One region of the Clostridium zhoujianii genome, then DNA from elsewhere that is predicted to be linked to it. Evidence: riboswitches for the same ligand, from Rfam matches in the RefSeq annotation. Region 1 holds a riboswitch; the other holds the start of a gene.
What was found. A riboswitch is a leader RNA that binds a small molecule or an ion and turns the genes downstream of it on or off. The one in region 1 is predicted to bind FMN.

Region 1 (3,422 bases):
ATTTTATACCAACTTCCACTTTCTCCAGTTATCTCTACTTCTGCACCATTCTTTAAGTACCCTATAGCTGCTGAACTTGTACTAGCTCCTGATCTTACTGTAAGGCTAGTTGTTATATTAATAACTTGTCCTTTTTCTCCTGTTGCAGATCCATTATTACTATTATTATTAGATCCTGAATTACTTGATCCAGTCTTCTCTATATAATCTTTATGAGCGTACCCTGTAGTACCCTTGAAGTTGATTTTGTACCAATCTCCACTTTCTCCAGTTATCTCTACTTCTTCTCCATTAAGTAAATATCCAAGTGTTGAAGCACTAGTGCTTGGACTTGTTCTTACTCTTAAATTAGAGGTTATATTAACTACTTTTCCTTTTTCCGATGACGGATTTTCAGAAGGTGTTGATGGTGGAGTTGTAGAATTTCCTATTACTTTTACATAATCACCATGTATAAAACCTACAGTTGAACCAGACTTTATATTATACCACTGGCCACTTTTTGCTATTATGTCAAATGTATCACCATTTTGTAAACTTCCTATAACAGCAGAGCTTGTACTAGCAGTTTGTCTAATTCTTAGACTGCTTGTTATGTTTATAACTTGTCCTTTTTCTCCTGAAGATGGTGCATTAGAACTAGTTACTTTAATATACTCTTTAGATACATATCCTTCTTTACCGTTAAAGTTTATTCTATACCAACTACCTGTCTCACCTTTTATTTCAATGCTTTCTCCGTTATTTAAATATCCAATTACTGACGAACTAGTTGTTGCTTCAGATCTTACTCTAAGGTTACTTGTTATATTTACTACTTGTCCTCTTTGTACATTTCTTGCATTATTTATTGCTTCTTCTTGATTATACCCTTCATCAGTAACTGGTACAGCTTGTGCAGCTGTTTGGGATAGAGTTATTCCACCAGCAAATGTCGAAGCAGCTATTATTATTTGTAATATCTTCTTTCTATTCATCACTATCACCTTCCTTGACTTATAAAAACCCTTTTCATACTCTATTATATCTCATTATTAGTAAATTTCACATCATATTTGCCATATATATTCACAATTTTGTAATATTTTCTTCGACAAATAGATAATTATAATAATTTAACCATATATTTTTCATTTTTAACTATTTATCAACAAATATTTTAATAAATTTAATAATATATTATTAAATTAAAAGAGAGTGCCTACTTCATGGCACTCTCTTGAATCTCTAATCAATACTCATTTAAATTTCTTTACTCAGTTTTTTCTTACTATCAAAACCTGTGTCAACCTTAAATATAGAAAGTGATACCTTTTTATAAACTATAAATGTAACTACTGAAACTAAGACTGCCTTAACTCCATTGAAAGGCAAAAGACCTATAGTTACATATTGAATAGTTTGTGCTGGATCCATCACCATTCCAAAGGCTGGTAATAAAAAATATACATTAGCTATAATCCCAGCTACCTCCATAAAAAGTCCACCTACAATCATACCTATAATCGCACTATTCTTACTTTTACTCCTATGATAAATATAGGATGCTGGCACTACAAATGAAATTCCTATTATAAAATTCGCAATTTCTCCAACAAACCCTGTTGCAGTTCCAGTTAATAATAAATTTAATAGTATCTTCATTCCCTCAATCACTATACCTGCTGCTGGACCAAAAGCAAAAGCACCCATAAGTACCGGCAACTCACTTAAATCCATCTTAAGCCATGGAAATAACGGTATTAGTGGTATTTCTATCAACATAAGAATTACTGCAATTGCACTTAAAAGTGCCATTTTGATAAACTTGCTTAAATTTGTGTTTGGATTATTCAATTATCCATCCCTCCCCAAAGTTTATCTTCTGGAGCATCTTATTAGAATTTAGTTAATTTTCAATTTACTTTCCGGAAAGTAAAAAAGCCCTGACACAAATGGTCAGGGCAAACACACAAAATAAATAGAGCTAGCTCTACTAAATTCTAATACATTACCTTCTTTCATCCAGACTATACTGTCGGCCTCGGAGTCTCACCGAATCATGCTAAATAATTAGCTCGCGGGCTATACCGCCGGTGGGGACTTACACCCCGCCCTGAAGATTATTAATTTTTACATACTTATTATACATCCATTTTACTTTTTCTTCAAGTTATTTAATTAAATTTTTAACAAAAAACAGAATACTATTCTTCTTCCTTTATATCCTTCATAGTTAAAGAAATTCTCTTTCTCTTTGTATCTACTTCCATTATCCTAACTTTAATAACATCCCCAACCTTAACTATATCAAGTGGATGTTTAACAAATCTATCTGCCATTTGACTCTTATGAACTAATCCATCTTGGTGAACCCCAATATCAACAAAAGCACCAAAGTCAGATACATTCCTTACTGTTCCCATAAGTACCATTCCAGGTGTTAAGTCCTTAAGATCAATAACCCCTGTCTTTAATATTGGCTTAGGCATTTCGTCTCTTGGATCTCTACCTGGCTTTTGAAGTTCTTTAATAATATCCTTTAAAGTTAATTCTCCTATTTCAAGTTCTTTTTCAAGATTCTTTATTCCTCTATCATTAACTCTCTCTTCTATATCTCCAAGATTATTATTCTTTAAATCATTCTTAGAATATCCTAGAATTTCAATTAGCTTCTTTGCATCATTATAAGATTCTGGATGGACTGAAGTATTATCTAAAGGTTCTTTACTTTCAGCTACTCTTAAGAATCCAGCACATTGCTCATAAGCCTTTTGACCTAACCTCTTAACCTTTAACAACTCTTTTCTAGTCTTAAAGCCACCATTCTCATCTCTATATTCAACAACATTCTTAGCAATAGTTGCATTTATTCCTGAAACATACGTTAACAGACTTGGTGTTGCAGTATTTAAATCAACTCCAACCTTATTAACAGAATCTTCAACTACTCCCTTTAATGATTCCTCTAATCTTTTTTGAGTAACATCATGTTGATATTGACCAACTCCAATGGCTTTAGGGTCAATTTTAACAAGTTCTGCCATAGGGTCTTGAAGTCTTCTACCTATTGATATAGCCCCTCTTACAGTAACATCTAGATCAGGATATTCCTTAGTTGCAAGTTCTGATGCTGAATATACTGATGCACCTGCTTCTGAAACTATAACATAAGCTAGCTCCCTACCTGTTTCCTGCTTAATCTCAGAAATCATTTCTGCAATAACTTCCTCTGACTCTCTTGAAGCTGTTCCATTCCCTAAAGAAATAACATCAACATTATGCTTTTTAATTAAAGCCTTTAAGGTCTTCTTAGTCCCTTCTATATCTCGCTTAGGAACTGTAGGGTATACTGCTACATTCTCAAGAAATTTTCCTGTGCTATCTAATATTGCAACCTTACAACCAGTTCTAAATCCAGGATCATATCCCATAACAACTTT
Region 2 (3,422 bases), 2.2 Mb from region 1:
ATCCATTTTCTCTAAGAAAAGCTTCTCCTATAGATTCTTTTTTCACTACCCTATTTTTACTTTCTAAGTCTAAAAATTTTTCAACATATTTACCTATAACATCACACTCAAGATTTACTGTTTCCCCAGGCTTTTTATTTAATAAAATAGTCTCTTGGCTTGTATGAGGTATTATAAACACCTTAAATATTTCATTATCAATATAAGCAACTGTTAAGCTTATTCCATCTATTGCAATAGATCCTTTTTCAACTACATACTTTAAAATATCCGATGATGCTTTTATACTTACCTCTGTTGAATTATCATCCTTAACTAAAGAAATGATTTCGCCTATTCCATCAATATGACCACTTACTATATGACCTCCAAGTCTAGTCTCCAAGGTTAAAGCCCTTTCTAAATTCACCTTACTACCTATTGAAAGCTGTCCAATATTACTTCTTTCAAGGGTTTCTGACATAACATCAACTTCAAATATATTTCCCCTTATATTTGTTACAGTAAGACAAACTCCATTTGTACATATACTGTCTCCTAATATTGTTTTATCTAAGACCTTATTAGCCTTTATTACAAGCTTTGAAGATTTTTTGCCATTTTTAATCCCTTGAATCACTCCAATTTCTTCAATAATTCCTGTAAACACCCTATTTCCCATCTCCTCTCAGATAAGCTTCTATTAGTAAGTCTGTTTCAATATCTCTTACTGTCATATTATCCAACATTATTGCATCACTTAATTTTTTTACTCCTTTTCCACCTACTGGTGTTTTAGACTTTTCTCCACCTATAATCTTAGGTGCTATATAAACTTGTATTTTATCTACTATATTTTCTTCTAATGCTGAAAAGCTTAATGTTGAGCCTCCCTCTAAAAAAATACTATCTATATTTAATTCTCCTAGTTTAATCATTAAACTTTGTAAATCTACTCTTTGATTTTTAGATTTAATTCTCAGCACTTTTACCCCTAATTCTTCTAAAGATAATATCTTCTCCTCATGAGCAAAATCTGTTGTAGCAATAATTGTCTGTGCTAAATTATCTACAACTACCTTAGCCTCCATAGGAATTCTAAGCTTACTATCTACAATTATTCTTATGGGATTTCTACCACCATCTAATCTACAAGTTAATTCGGGATTATCTTTAATGACTGTATCAACACCTACCATAATAGAGGCTAATTTATTTCTTAATTTATGAACCTCTTGCCTTGATTTCTCACTTGTAATCCACTTAGATTCTCCTTCTGCTGTAGCTATTTTCCCATCTAAAGTCATAGCTGTTTTTAAAAGTACAAAAGGCTTTTTGGAAACAATATATTTCATAAATACTTCATTAAGTTTTTTACACTCTTCCTCTAAAACACCTGTTATAACCTCTATTCCAGCTGCTTCAAGTGCTTTAATTCCTGATCCTCCAACTATTGGATTTGGATCCAATGTTCCAATAACAACCTTAGCTATCCTATTTTTAATTATTTTTTCTACACAAGGTGGTGTTTTTCCATAATGTGAACATGGCTCTAAAGTCACATAAATAGTTCCTCCTTCTGGATTTTCACATACATTTTCAAAAGCATTTACTTCTGCATGATTATCTCCATAACATTTATGATACCCTTGTCCTATAACTCTCCTATCTTTAACAATAACTGCACCAACCATTGGATTGGGATTAACAAATCCAACACCTTTTTTAGCCATTTCTATGGCTAATTTCATGTACTCTTCATTCAATATCATCATCTCTCAATCTTAAAATTTAAATTTAATAAATCTCAATTTTGAATAAAATAAAGCCCTGAGTTAAAACTCAGGGCTTATGCTTTTCATAATATTGTAAATAAACCTATAGCTTCCATAATTTACAGAATAGCAATAAATATAGGTATACAAATTATGTTTACTAAATCTAAAAAGCTCTGAAATATATAATATTTCAGAGCATAACAAACAATCTAGTACACTTGTCTTTAGATTTACATAACTTTATCTTCTTTCATCCAGACTTTACTGTCGGCCTCGGAATTTCACCGAATCATGCCATAAGGCTCGCGGGCTTTACCGCCGGTAGGGAATTTCACCCTGCCCTGAAGATCTATTAAATTTTACCTCTTAATTCTATATCCTTGACCATTATTTGTCAATACATTTTATTAGTAATCATTATATACTTACTTTTCACTAAATATCTTCTATTTATTCCTTATTTATTTCATTGAATTCATTAACTCAAAGAAATATTTTGGATCTTGAGTTTTATAAAGATTAAACCAAGGCTGTAATGTTTCTGATTTAAATACATCCAACACTTTCAATACTTCCATAGTAAATTCTAATGGTGCTATTCCAGATGAAGTAATTAAGTTTTCATCTGTAACTGCTGATTCAAACTTATAATATTTTTCGCCAATATAATTAGGAACTACCATTTTAAGATATTCTAAATCATTACTTGTATGGCTTCTAGAATTTAATAATCCTCTCTTTGCAAGTCCTATTGTTGCTCCGCAAATGGCTGCAACTATAGTACCTTCCATTAAGGCTTTCTCGGTTTTTTCTAATACAGTATCATGGATTGATTCTGTCCATGTAAACCCACCTGGTAGAACTAAAACATCTGTAGTTTTAAGATTACATTCATCAATAGAGATTTCTGGTAATACCTTTAGCCCCCCCATTGTGGTAATAGGACTTTTATTATTTCCTACAGTAATTACTTGTATAGGTTGTACTCCTTTTTTAAAATATCTTCCTGAATTTAATTCTGCAGTTAAATAACCTATTTCCCAGTCTGACATAGTATCAAAAACATAAAGATAAACTTTTTTTGTATTCATAATATATGCTCCTTTTATATCTTATTTAAAATAACTTTGCTCTTTACTTAACTTATTATAAAAGAACTTCACTGACAGTTATGGTCAGTGAAGTTCTTAAACTTTATAGTATTTAATTAATTCTAGTAAATTTTCAATAATTTTTTCTTTTAGACTTAATGGTTCAATTATTTGAATAGATTGACCATATGGTAAAAGTAAATTTGGTACATAGGTATAAATCATTTCCTCTTCAAGTAGAAATGTAGCTTGATTTGAAGTTCGCTCTTTAAAATAATGTCCCAAAAACCAATGTTGACATAAATTATCTAATGAACTTGCCTTACCCCCAATTACTAAATAAATAAACTTTTTCTTATCTTCTACTGAAGCCAATAGTTTTTCCATAAAAAATTTACTTGCTGAAAAATCTTCTGGTCTATTAAAGTTAATCTTTCTTTGGGTAATATTATAAATCCGATCTACTCTAAAACTACGGATTTCATTTCGCATATGACAAAAACCTACTACATACCACTTATTGCTCCAGTAAACTAGTCCATATGGATCAATAGTTCTACACTTTGATTGTTCT

Region 2: linked by a shared signal. The riboswitch ahead of ribD (bifunctional diaminohydroxyphosphoribosylaminopyrimidine deaminase/5-amino-6-(5-phosphoribosylamino)uracil reductase RibD) and the one ahead of ACSYT2_RS13010 (ECF transporter S component) in region 1 are both predicted to bind FMN.

What each region holds. Positions count from the first base shown of each region.
Region 1 is NZ_JBPUTF010000001.1:2,742,486-2,745,907, forward strand. Features, by position in the region: gene ACSYT2_RS13005 (C40 family peptidase) at 1-977, opposite strand, end outside; gene ACSYT2_RS13010 (ECF transporter S component) at 1,243-1,836, opposite strand; FMN riboswitch at 1,989-2,107, opposite strand; gene ACSYT2_RS13015 (Tex family protein) at 2,187-3,422, opposite strand, start outside.
Region 2 is NZ_JBPUTF010000001.1:535,301-538,722, reverse strand. Features, by position in the region: gene ACSYT2_RS02440 (riboflavin synthase) at 1-649, opposite strand, end outside; gene ribD (bifunctional diaminohydroxyphosphoribosylaminopyrimidine deaminase/5-amino-6-(5-phosphoribosylamino)uracil reductase RibD) at 651-1,745, opposite strand; FMN riboswitch at 1,996-2,110, opposite strand; gene ACSYT2_RS02430 (type 1 glutamine amidotransferase family protein) at 2,219-2,848, opposite strand; gene ACSYT2_RS02425 (helix-turn-helix transcriptional regulator) at 2,945-3,422, opposite strand, start outside.